DNA from 3 places in the Nocardia sputi genome. Region 1 is predicted to be linked to each of the others. Evidence: riboswitches for the same ligand, from Rfam matches in the RefSeq annotation. Region 1 holds a riboswitch; each other region holds the start of a gene.
What was found. Region 1 has a riboswitch for S-adenosylmethionine ahead of M8859_RS19915 (aminotransferase class V-fold PLP-dependent enzyme). Riboswitches for the same ligand answer to the same signal wherever they lie in the genome.
Positions count from the first base shown of each region.

Region 2: another riboswitch for S-adenosylmethionine. It lies ahead of M8859_RS34020 (ABC transporter substrate-binding protein); the one in region 1 lies ahead of M8859_RS19915 (aminotransferase class V-fold PLP-dependent enzyme).
Region 3: another riboswitch for S-adenosylmethionine. It lies ahead of M8859_RS10180 (hypothetical protein); the one in region 1 lies ahead of M8859_RS19915 (aminotransferase class V-fold PLP-dependent enzyme).

Region 1 covers NZ_JAMFLC010000015.1:67,430-71,623, reverse strand. Annotated here, with positions in the region: gene M8859_RS19920 (Uma2 family endonuclease) at 1-244, opposite strand, end outside; gene M8859_RS19915 (aminotransferase class V-fold PLP-dependent enzyme) at 318-1,637, opposite strand; SAM riboswitch class IV at 1,685-1,798, opposite strand; gene M8859_RS19910 (Pls/PosA family non-ribosomal peptide synthetase) at 2,324-4,194, shown strand, end outside.
Region 2 covers NZ_JAMFLC010000037.1:31,758-35,951, forward strand. Annotated here, with positions in the region: gene M8859_RS34010 (glycosyltransferase family 2 protein) at 1-713, shown strand, start outside; gene M8859_RS34015 (hypothetical protein) at 741-1,448, opposite strand; SAM riboswitch class I at 1,834-1,927, shown strand; gene M8859_RS34020 (ABC transporter substrate-binding protein) at 2,048-3,667, shown strand; gene M8859_RS34025 (ABC transporter permease) at 3,670-4,194, shown strand, end outside.
Region 3 covers NZ_JAMFLC010000005.1:207,616-211,809, reverse strand. Annotated here, with positions in the region: gene M8859_RS10190 (MFS transporter) at 1-843, opposite strand, end outside; gene M8859_RS10185 (TetR family transcriptional regulator) at 976-1,680, shown strand; SAM riboswitch class IV at 1,733-1,843, shown strand; partial or broken gene M8859_RS10180 (hypothetical protein) at 2,083-2,358, shown strand; gene metX (homoserine O-acetyltransferase MetX) at 2,394-3,512, shown strand; gene M8859_RS10170 (winged helix-turn-helix transcriptional regulator) at 3,541-3,918, opposite strand; gene M8859_RS10165 (nitroreductase family protein) at 3,988-4,194, shown strand, end outside.

The DNA.
Region 1 (4,194 bases):
GCACGTAATGCATTTCGAAGTCGGTCACTACTCCGGTGCACGGCTCGTCCGGGGCGGCCTGCTCCAACGCGTTGGCCAGTCGCCGCGCCACATTGTTGTGCTCGAAGGTCCCACTGCGGCAGATGATCACATGGCCGTCGACCACCTCGATCTGCCGCTGGATGTCTTCGGGAAGCGCCGCGTAGCCCTCCTCTGTGATGAGGAGGGCCCCCGGATCGGTGGCCCAGACGGGCAGCGTGCTCATAAGTTCGCCTCAGCTCGGATTCGAATACGGCGATAGTATCCGGCGGCGCTGCCCTGATCGGGCGTACGCGGACTCAGCCGACCAAGCAGGGGGCAGCGCCGGCGGGAGCCGTGGAGGTGAAGGGGCGGGTTTCGGGGGTGGGATTCCACAGGCCGTTGGTGACGGTGTAGTCCCAGGTGGGGCCGGTGCGCACCAGGGTGTCCACGGCCTCGACGAGACGGTCGGCGTCGGCGGAGGTGGTGCCGAGGCCGATGCTGGCGCGCAGGGCGCCGGCCAGCCCGAGGCGGGTGAGCAGCGGATGGGCGCAGAAACGTCCGTCACGCACGCCGATGCCGTGCTCGGCGGAGAGATAGGCGGCCACGTGGCCGGGGGCGAAGTCGGCGAGTGTGAAGGCGACGATGCCGACGGAGTCGGGACTGTCAGTCCAGATGCGCAACAGCTGGACGCCGGGGATCGCGGCCAAGCCGTCGCGGAGGCGGTCGGCGAGCCGATGCTCGTGCGCGGCAAGGGTTTCGGCGTCGATGGCACCGAGCGTGTCACAGGCGGCGGCCAGCGCGGCGGCGCCGAGCACATTCGGCGAACCGGCTTCGTGCCGCTGCGGAGCAGGCGCCCACTCGGCCCCGTCGGTACGCACCTCGCGCACCGCCCCACCACCGGCCAGGTACGGCTGGGCCGCGTCGAGCCAATCCCGCTTGCCCACCAGCACACCCGCACCGAACGGCGCGTACAGCTTGTGTCCGGAGAACGCCAGATAGTCGATGCCGGTGTCGCGCAGGCTGATCCGCCGATGTGGCGCCAACTGCGCCGCGTCCACCAGGATGCGGGCGCCGCACTGGTGGGCGATGGTGGCCAGACGCTCCAGCGGAAGCACCTCACCGGTCACGTTCGAGGCGCCGGTCACCGCGAGCAAAGCCGCGGGCCTGCTGCACAGTTCGGCGACCAGCTTGCCGATCGTCTCCTCGACCGTGCCCGCCGCCTGCACGACGCGCCTTCCATTCCTGGTCCACGGCAGGAGGTTGGCGTGGTGCTCGATGTCGAGCACCACCGTGTCGCCGGGGACACAGGACGCGAGCAGGTTGAGCGAGTCCGTGGTGTTGCGGGTGAAGACGACCACCTGGTCGTCGGCGGTGTCGAGGAACCGACAGACCGACCCGCGAGCGGCCTCGTAGCACTCGGTGGAGATCCGGGAGGCGTAGCCCGCACCGCGGTGCACGCTCGCGTAGAACGGAAGCAGCTGCTGCACACGCTCGCTGACCTGCGTCAAAGCGGGCGCACTCGCCGCGTAGTCGAAGTTGGCGTAGGTCGCCGTTCCGCCTTGCACCAGCGGCACGCGCAGTTGGTCACCGGAGACCTGGGCGAGTGCGGCACAGGCGTTGTCGAGGGCAGTAGTCATCACGTGAATCCCGTCGGCTAAGGGACCCGCGATCAGATGAGTCGTCGAGTCCGCGCTTGCCGCGCCCGGTCGGGCGGCGGCCGGGTCGTCACCCGGAGCACCCCACCGCGGAGGAGGGTTGCCGGCCAGCAAGCCGGGGCTTTGCACTGGCACTCATGACCTGACCCGAGAGTGGCAGAAGCGCCCCGGCACTGTCAACCACATCCGACCCGAGTCCCCCACGAGCACCGCGTGGACCTAACCACCATGTGGGAGCCATTACAAGCACCCCCACGAAGACACGCGAGCCGCGCCTGCCTCGCGAAATCGTGGACCCCTCGGCGACAGACGACTGCCACCGCGCCCGGTGCCGCGATCCGCGACTCGACGTTCGGCACCACCGTGCGGGAGGCAACCGACCACTTCGATGAGCGGAATCACACCCTCGGTTCAGCGATCTCGTGGCGAATGCACGAGACTGACCCGCCGACCAGCCGTTGCCCTGCGGAAAGCCGTAAATAGCGGGCTCACCTGCAACAACACCCGCAGCACCGGCCGCTCCCGCGCGCCGTCCGGTGAACAACAAACGACGACAACCCCGGGTACCGTGGACAACTGGCCAGCATGGCGTTTGCCCTTTGGTAACCCAGCTATGACACAACAACAGGAAAGTGTGAGGCAGGTCGATGGGAGGTGCACAGAGCACCATGCTCGAGACAGAGCTCGAGACAGAGGTCGACGCGCCGGCGCGTCCGTTGTCGCGCGGCGATCACGCGCCGGCGGCCAGGACGCTGGTCGACATCCTCACCGCGACGGCGCTCGCGCACCCCGATGCCCCCGCCATCGATGACGGCCGAGTCGTGCTGTCCTACCTGGAGCTGGTCGTCGAGATCGAGAAGACCATGGCTCGCCTCGCCACGGCGGGCGTGCGGCCGGGCGACCGGGTCGGCGTGCGCATGCCCTCGGGCACCCGCGAGCTCTACGTCACCATTCTCGCCATCCTGTACTCCGGCGCCGCCTACGTGCCGGTCGACGCCGACGACCCGGACGAGCGCGCCCAACTGGTCTTCGGGGAGGCGCAGGTCACCGCGATCGTGACCGCGCAAGGCATCGAGACCACCGCCGCGGGCATCCGCGCGGCGGAGCGGCAGCGCGAGGAGACCTGGTCGACGCTGCCCGGCCCCGGCGACGACGCCTGGATCATCTTCACCTCCGGTTCCACCGGAACCCCGAAAGGCGTGGCGGTCACTCATCGCAACGCCGCCGCCTTCGTCGACGCCGAAGCGGACCTGTTCCTCCGCGACGCTCCGATCGGTCCCGGTGACCGGGTACTCGCGGGTCTGTCGGTCGCGTTCGACGCCTCCTGCGAGGAGATGTGGCTGGCCTGGCGCAACGGCGCCTGCCTGGTGCCCGCCCCACGCGATCTGGTGCGCACCGGAGCTGATCTCGGTCCCTGGCTGGTGCGGCGGGAGATCAGCGTGGTCTCGACCGTACCGACCCTGGCGGCGACCTGGCCGGTCGAGGCGCTGGAGGCGGTGCGCCTGCTCATCTTCGGCGGCGAGGCCGTGCCGCCGGAACTCGCCGAACGCCTTGCGGGCAACGGTGATTCGGCTCGCGAGGTATGGAACACCTACGGCCCCACGGAAGCGACGGTCGTCGCGTGCGCCGCGCGCTTGGACGGCCGGTGGCCGATCCGGATCGGACTGCCGCTCAACGGCTGGGATCTGGTCGTGGTGGATCCAGCGGGCAATCCGGTGGCCGAGGGCGAATCCGGTGAATTGGTGATCGGCGGAGTCGGTCTCGCGCGCTACCTCGACCCGGTCAAGGACGCCGAGAAGTACGCCCCGCTGAACTCCGTCGGCTGGGAGCGCGCCTACCGCAGCGGCGATCTGGTCCGCAACGACAGCGCTGGGCTGATCTTCCTCGGCCGCGCCGATGATCAGATCAAGCTGGGCGGTCGGCGCATCGAACTCGGCGAGATAGACAACGCTCTCCAGCACCTCCCGGGCGTCACGGGCGCCGCGGCGGCCATCCGAACCACGAAGGCGGGCAACAAGCTCCTGGTCGGCTATTTGACCGGGCCGGGGACGGACTTCGATGCCAAGGCCGCGCGAGCCGCCCTCGCCGGACAACTCCCGGCGCCGCTGGTGCCCAGGCTCGCGGTGGTCGACGAGCTGCCCACCCGCACCTCCGGCAAGGTCGACCGGGACGCGCTGCCCTGGCCGCTGCCCAATGCCGCCGAGGACGACGACGACAACGACCTGACCGGCACCGCCCAGTGGGTTGCGGGGCTGTGGGATTCCATCCTCGGCGCGGAGGTCGGCGATCTCGACGCGGACTTCTTCGATCTGGGCGGCGGCTCGCTCGCGGCGGCGCAACTGGTCACCGCGCTGCGCGAACGGTATCCGCAGATCACGGTCGCCGATGTCTACGACCATCCCCGCCTCGGCGCGCTCGCCGACCTGCTGGAGCAGACCACGCCCGCGGTGGCGGTCGCCGAGCGGACGGTGCGACCGACGCCACCGATGGCGCAAGCGGCGCAGGTGCTCGCCACCATCCCCCTCACCACCCTCACCGG
Region 2 (4,194 bases), on a different contig from region 1:
CGGCGCTCGCGGCGGCGGTCGGCGCGCTGCGCAGACGAGGAGCGGCGCTGGTCTCGCCTTGGCCGCTGCAAGAAGCGGATTCGATGGCGGAGGCCCTCGTGCAGCCCCTGCTGTGCTGGTCGTGGGCCTCGACGCTGCCGATCGCCGCGGCCGACCGGAGCCTGCGGCCGTCCACGGCGGTGGCCTGCGGCCAGTTCCTGGTGTTCGACAACGCCGTGTACCGCGCTGCGGGTGGCCACGCGGCAGTGGCCGGGAGCATCACCGAAGACCTCGACATCGCCCGTACGCTGCGACGGGGCGGGCACTCGACCGTTCTGGCGGCCGCGGGACCGCTGGCTCGAACCAGGATGTATCACGGCGCCGCCGAACTGGACGCCGGCTACACCCGGTGGCTCTGGTCGGCCTACGACGGCACGATCACGGGCGGAGCGGCGGTGGGACTGCTTGCCGCCCTTGCCTATTGGGTGCCGCCCGCGGCGGCCGTGCTGGGCCGGGGCTCGGCCCGGCGGACAGGTGTGATCGGCTGGCTCGCCGCCGTCACCGGGCGGCTGCTGGCCCGCTCGACCGAAACCGGCGGTCCGCTGCGAGGCTCCGATGTGCTGGCCGCCGCGGCGCATCCGGCATCAGTGGCGGCGTATCTGCTGTTGTGGGCGCGTTCGCATCGGGCCCGCCGCCGCGGCACGGCGCGCTGGAAAGGTCGCTCGCTCGCTTGAGCCGACCGTGCCGCGGCGGCCGCGACCTCACGGCACCGCGGTGATTCCGACCGTCGGCAGGAAGAAACAGGACTTGGCGCCGTTCTGAACCGTGCCGAACACCGCGGCCAGCACGGTGCCCTTGCCGGTGTCCACCGGAATCGCACGCACCCCGCCCATCGGGAGGGCCGCGACGAGGAAGTCCCGGATGGCCTGCTCGGCGCCCGGCCGCAGGTCCGCTGGGACGGCCGCAGGAATCATCGCGCGGGCGATCTCCGACAGCGGCCCCATGGCGGCCGTGCCGCTGCGGCCGGTACTCAGGTTCAGCCAGGCGACCTGCATGCCCGCGGTGTTCGGGCCGTCCGGTCCGAGGCCGTAGGGCACGAAGGTGAACATGGCCTGCCCGGATTTGACCGCACTGAGGTCCAGGCCGGGGATCTGCACGGTGTTCTTCGGCCACGGCCCCGGAATGGCGCCCGCGACAGCGGGCGCCAGACCGGCCGTGGTGTTGTCGAGGCAGAACGCGGACGCGGTCGGGTAGGCGAACGGCTGGATGCCGAGCGCACGCAGCGCGTCGACCGCGGCGTGATAGGCGCCGAGCAGGTCACCGGGGGCGGCGATCGGCACGACTTGGTCGGAGAACGCGGGAATGGTCGCAACCGGGGCCGCGAGCGCGGCGCCGGGCCCGGCGAGCACGAGGGCGATCGAACTGGTCGCGACAGCGGACAACTGGGTCAGACGGCGCAATATGGTCACGAAACCTCCTCATCGGCGGAACGATCGAGGGGCACAGTACTCCGGCAAACGCGCCCAGCAGCCGGGATTGCGCACAGCAATTTTGCGGTGAGTCTCGTTTGCCCGGAACGGGAGACTTGCGGGGCCGACCTGTGTCCCGGCCCCTCGGCGAGAACCGTATGCTGCATCGAGCCGCCGACTTTCGGCTGGACGCCCTCGGTGATCACGCGACCGGCGCGCACCCGCGCTCGACAGAGCAGCGCATGCCTGGTTACTACAAAGACCCGATGAGACCGCGTGGGACAAGATCTACGCTCACGGTGATTAGTTTCCTTGTTCCAGCCTTCGCTTGCTGGGCATCATGATTCGGCTCGACCCTGACACCCGCTGACGGGAGGGTTGACGCCAACCATCCAGAGCGACTGAGAGACCTGGCTCGTCGACGTCGCAGCAACCCCCCGGTCACCGGGTGCGGGTGCTTCCGCCGGGACCGATGGAGGAACCGAAGTGCTCGAACCGCGCCGCCGCATTCCCAGCCGACCGTTGCCGACCGGCGTCGCGGACACCGAGTCGTACCAGGGCGAGCTACTCGCCCGCACCGAAGTATCTGGAGTTGCCTCGTGATCCCAACCCGTCACCGAATCGCCGCGCTGGCCTGTGCGCTCGCCGCGGCCGCCACCGTGGCCGCCTGCGGCAGTGATTCGGCCGCGCCAGGCGCCGACGCGGGACCACCGCAGCCGGGCGGCACCTTGCGCTACGGCCTGTCCCAGGCGCCGACCTGCTCGGATCCGGCGCAGGCCGGTACCAACCAGACGCTGTACGTCGCCCGGCAGATCGTGGATTCGCTGACCGACCAGGAACCGGCGACCGGCGAGCTGAAACCGTGGCTGGCACAACGCTGGGAAGTGAGCCCCGACGCGAAGGTGTTCACCTTCCACCTGGCCGACGGCGTCACCTTCAGCGACGGCACGCCGCTCACCGCGGACTCGGTGCGCAACACCTTCGACTCGATCGTGCGGCTCGGCTCGGGCAAGGCGCCGCTGGGCAGCAGCTATCTCACCAACTACGTCGGCACGACCGCGGTAGACCGGCGCACCGTCCGGGTGGAGTTCAGCAAGCCCAACGCGCAATTCCTCCAGGCGTCCTCGACCACCCAGCTCGGCATCCTGGCCGACGCGACCACGAGCAAGCCCGCCGAGCAGCGCTGCCTCGGCGACAACGTCGGCAGCGGGCCGTTCACCTACGCCGCCTACCGCCAGGACGCGGCGGTGACGCTGGCCAAGCGCACCGGCTACCACTGGGGCTCGGCGGTGTTCGCCCATCGCGGCGAGGCCTACCTGGACAAGATCGAGTTCACCGTCGTGCCCGAATCCGGGGTGCGCACCGGCAGTCTCGCCTCCGGGCAGCTGGACGCGATCAGCGACGCGCTGCCGCAGGACGCCCCGCAGATCGAAGCGGCGGGCGGACGCGTGCTCAGCACCGCCAACCCGGGAATTCCGTTCGGATTGCAACCCAACGTCACCCGCGGTCCGCTGCGCGATCCGGCGGTGCGGCACGCGCTCTTGCCCGCGATCGATCGCAAGCAACTGGTGGACACCGTGCTCGGCCCGCAGTTCGAACCCGCCACCAGCGCGCTGGCCGGCACCACCCCTGGCTACACCGACCTCTCGGCGCACCTGGCCTACGACCCGGCGAAGGCGCGCACTATCCTCGACCAGGCCGGGTGGGCGCCCGGCGCGGACGGCATCCGGACGAAGAACGATGAGCGGTTGAGCTTCTCGGTGCTCTTCAGCCAGGTGTTCGCGGGCAACCAGGCGATCCTCGAACTGGTCCAGCAGCAGCTGCGGCAGGTCGGCGTCGAGCTGAAACTGGACCTGGTGTCGGTGGCGGAGACCACCGCGCGGCAGAACAGCAAGGATTTCGACACCGCCTACTTCAACACCACCCGCGCCGACGGCGACATCCTGCGCACCTCCTTCGGACTCGACGGGCGCAATCTCAATGTCCGCGGCCCGATCTCGTCGCTGGACGACGCGTTGAACGGCCAGCTCGACACGGTGGACCCCACGGCACGAAACGGGTTCATCCGCACCGCGCAACAGCAGGTCCTCGAGGCGGGGTTGTTCATCCCGACCGTCGAGCTGTCCCAGGCCATCGGAGCGGGCCCGAACACGCGGGATCTGAAGTTCGAAGCGTCGGCGCGCTTGCAGTTCTTCGACACCTGGCTGAGCGGACGATAGTCATGGCGCGCTACTCGGCGCTGCGGGTGCTGCAGGCGATCTGGGTGCTGTGGGCGGCGTTCACGCTGTCGTTCGTGGTGCTGTACCTGCTCCCGGCCGATCCGGTCTCGATCGCGGCCGACGGCGGCGGAGCGGGCACACCGGTGGACAAGGCCGCCATCGCCGAATTGCAGGCCCGTTACGGGCTGGATCGGCCGCTGTGGGAACAGTACTGGACCGCACTCGGGCACGCCGTTCGCGGTGATCTCGGGCATTCCATCGCGACCGGGCAACCGGTCACCGGCGCGATCGGCGACGCGCTGCCCGCCACGCTCGAATTGACCGGCGCCGCCCTGCTCTTCGCGGTCGTCGGTGGCGTCTCGCTGGCGTTCGCGGCGACCCATACCCGTCGACCGTGGCTGCGCAGCGCCCTGGCGGCGTTGCCGTCGCTGGGCGTCTCGGTGCCGACGTTCTGGACCGGACTGCTTCTGCTGCAGGTGTTCTCGTTCCAGTTGCGCCTGGCGCCCGCGTTCGGCGGGCACGGTTTC
Region 3 (4,194 bases), on a different contig from region 1:
GAACGCGCCGCCCCGGTTGATCTCCCCCGGGATGTGCAGCGGCAGCAGCGGGTTCGACGAGCGCCGTTCGATCACGACGAAGGCGATGAGCAGGGCGAGCCCGGCGACGAGCAGCGCGAGGGTGCTTCCGGCCAGCCAGCCGTCGTCGGCGGCGCGGCTGAATCCGTACACAATGGCGATCAACCCGAACGTCACGGTGACGGCACCGGGCACGTCGTATCCGCCGCTGCGCGGAGCCGGGAGGTCCTTCGCCACCCAGGCCAGCGCCCCGAGCAACGCCAGCAACGCGATCGGCGTGTTGACCAGCAGGCACCAGCGCCACGACGCGTACTCGGTGAGCGCGCCGCCCGCGATCAGGCCGAGCGCGGCGCCGCCCGCGGAGATGCCCGCGAACACGCCGAAGGCGGTGGCCCGCTCACCCGGCTCGGTGAACGTCACCGACAGCAGCGAGAGCGCGGCCGGGGCGAGCAGCGCGGCGAACGCGCCCTGCAACGCGCGTCCTGCGAAGAGCTCCGCCCCGTTCTGCGCGAGACCGGCCAAAGCCGAAGCGCCGGCGAAACCGATCAGGCCGATGATGAAAATTCGGCGGCGCCCGAGGTAGTCGGCCAGCCGGCCGCCCAGCAGCAGGAGACCGCCGAAGATCAGCGTGTAGGCGGTGAGCATCCATTGCCGGTTGCCGTCGCTGATGTCGAGATCGCGCTGCGCGAACGGCAGCGAGATGGTCACGATGGTGGCGTCCAGGACCACCATGAGCTGGGCCGATGCGATCACTGCCAGCGCGAGCCAGCGCGCTGAACTGCCCGGCTTTCGCGATGCGTGCACCGCTGTCGCGGTTTCGGTCACGTTGTCTCCTCGTTCCTCGATGTCGGGAACCATCCTGTCATTGAGCGACATTTGGCGTCAAGCGCAAAATGTCGTAGTACGACATTTGTCGGTTACGGACAGGAAAACGGCGGATTGCGTTACCATGAGGACATGCTCGAGTCATCGGCGCCGATGGGCGCGGGCGCAGCGGCCGACCAGGCCCCGGCGACGGCAGGACTGCGCGAACGCAAGAAGCAGCAGACCAGGCTGCGCATCATGGCGGCCGCCCTCGATCTGTGTGATACGCAGGGCTTCGACGCGACCACCATCGAGCAGATCGCCAACGCGGCGGATGTCTCACCGCGCACGATCAACCGCTATTTCGACAGCAAAGAGGACATCGTCCTGGGGCCCGTCCACGACTTCGGGCGCACCATCGCCGAGACTCTGCGCGGAATGCCCCGCACGGGCAACGAGCTCGAGGCGTTGCGCGAGGCCTTCCTGCAGGTGGTCGATCGAGCCTCCGAGGCCGGTCCGGCCGACCCGCTGTCGTTCCGGCAGTTCCAGAAGGTACAGCGGATTCTGCGCAGCAGTCCGTCGGTCAGCGCGCGCAGTCTCGAACACGCCGACGACAAGCGGACCGCGATCGCGGCGGTGGTCGCCGAGCGCCTCGGTGCCGAACCGGACGCCCGTGCGGTGCGGCTCATCGTCGGCACCTGGCAACTGATCGGCCATGTCGGCATGGAGTGCTCGGACGACTTGTTCCTGGACGAGGATCTGGCCACCGCGGCCGAAGCGGGACGCACCGCGTTCACCGAGACCTTCGACGAATTCGTGCGCGTCTGCCGCGTCGCGCCGCAGCCCGGCGGCGAGTGAAGTCGGTGGAGGATTTCGGAGGCTGACCGACCGCCGGTTATGATGCCGGGCAGGTCATGAGTACCAGCGCCAAGCCCCGGCTCGCTGATCGGCAACCCTCCAACCGCGGTGGGGTGCTCCGGGTGATGACCTGGCTCCCGAAAGCCGGGAGCAAGCGCGTAGTAGGAGGTCGCCGGCATGTGTTGTCGTACACACCGCTAACCCCCCGAATACCGGCGAACACCTTCTTGGGAGCAAACCATGAGTGAATCCATCGCGCCCGGGGCCGTGCAGGACCCGGTGCAGTGGTCCTTCGAGACCGAGCGCAGCCGTGCGGGCCGGACCACCGACGGCACGCACGCCCCCGCGCTGCCGGTCCAGCGGACCGGTTCGCACACCTTCGGCGACGCCGCGCGGGACGGATCAGCCCTGCACAGCCGCGTGGCTACCATCGGGGATGTGCGTCCCCTCGTGATTCACCGTGCGTCGATGACGCATTCTCAGCTCACCCTCGAGGCACAGCTCGTCCTCGGAGTCGCTTCCGGACCGGTCCGCTCCGCCGTCGGCGTCGGCGTCGGCGTCGGCGTCGGCGTCGGCGTCGGCGTCGGCGTCGGCGTCGGCGTCGGCGTCGGCGTCGGCGTCGGCGTCGAGACCATGCCGACCGATCTGCGCGCCGGTTTCGCGGCGGCGGCGACGTGACCGTGGGTACCGAACAGAGCGTGCGGGCCTCCGCCATCGTCCTGCCGCCCCCGGATGGACAGCTCGGCACCGTGGCCATCGGCGATGTGCGACTCGAGAACGGAGCGGTCATCCCGGACGTGCACCTCGCGGTGCAGCGCTGGGGTGAGCTCTCCCCCGCGCTGGACAACGTCGTGCTGGTCGAGCACGCCCTCACCGGCGACTCGCACGTCGTCGGTAGACCCGACGACGTGCACCCGATGCCCGGCTGGTGGGACGGCATGGTCGGGCCGGGCGCGCCGCTGGACACCGACGAATGGTGCGTGATCGCGACCAACGTGCTCGGCGGCTGTAAGGGCAGCACCGGGCCGTCATCGCTCGCTCCGGATGGGAAGGTCTGGGGCGCAAGGTTTCCCGAGATCTCCATCCGCGATCAGGTGACCGCGGAGGCCGCTCTGTTCGACCTGCTCGGCGTCGAGCGGCTCGCCGCCGTGGTCGGCGGGTCGATGGGCGGCATGCGGGTGCTGGAATGGATGGTCGGCGCACCCGAGCGGGTCGCCGCCGCGCTGGTCCTCGCCGTGGGCGCCCGCGCTACCGCCGACCAGATCGGCACCCAGACCACCCAGATCGCGGCGATCAAGGCCGATCCGGACTGGCAGGGCGGCGACTATCACGGCACCGGCCGCGCTCCGCTGACGGGCATGGCCCTGGCCCGGCGGATCGCGCACCTGACCTACCGCACCGAGTTCGAGCTCGATCACCGGTTCGAGAACAGACCTCAGGACGACGAGGACCCGTGGACCGGCGGCCGCTACGCGGTGCAGAGCTATCTGGATCACCAAGCCGAAAAGCTGTGCAAGCGTTTCGATCCCGCCACGTATGTGCTGCTGACCGAGGCGATGAACCGCCACGACGTCGGCCGCGACCGGGGCGGCATCGAGGCGGCGCTCGCCGCGACGCCGGTGCCCTGCGTGGTCGGCGGCGTCGACTCCGACCGGCTGTACCCGCTGCGGACCCAACAGGAGCTCGCGGATCTCCTACCCGGCTGCGACGGACTCGAGGTGGTGCACTCGCGTGACGGGCACGACGGGTTCCTCACCGAGGCGGCCGCGGTGTCGAAACTGCTGACCGAGACCATGCGACTCGCTCGGGACGGCATCCGGACCAAGCGCTGACCGGCCCCGAGCATTCGGTGCCGGGCCGTCACCCCGCCGCTGCTCGTCGGGCCGCCTCGATCCGGTTGATGTTGGTTTCGATCCAGTCCCGCAGCGCCGCGATGGGCGTGCGCAGGCTGTGGCCGAGTTCGGTGAGCGTGTAGTCCACCCGGGGCGGGACGGTGGGATGCACTGTGCGCGTGACGAATCCATCGGCCTCGAGTTGGCGCAACGTCTGCGTCAGCATCTTCTGGGAGATGCCGCCGATCCGGTGGCGCAGGTCGGTGTATCGCAGGGTGCCGTCGGCGAGCGCGTCGATGATCAGCACCGTCCACTTGCCCGCGATGTGGTCGAGGACCTCCCGCGTGGGGCACTTCGCGGAGTACACATCGGCGGGCAGGCCGGAACTTTCCACGTAGGTGGGCACCTGATGGAGTGTAGCGCACTATAAAGTGCCGTCTTTCCATTGGAGTGTCACTCTCCGATAGTAAGAATCATGGAGATACAGCAGATCTCGGTGTCCGAAGCGATTCGGGGACGTCGTACAGTGCGGCACTACCGCGCCGACCCCGTGCCATCCGCACTTGTCGACGAGGTGGTCGAGTTGGCGATGCAAGCACCGAGTGCGTGGAACATGCAGGACCGGTCGATCGTGGTGGTGACCAGCGAGTCCGGCCGCGCGGCGCTGTCGGAGGCGGCGTTC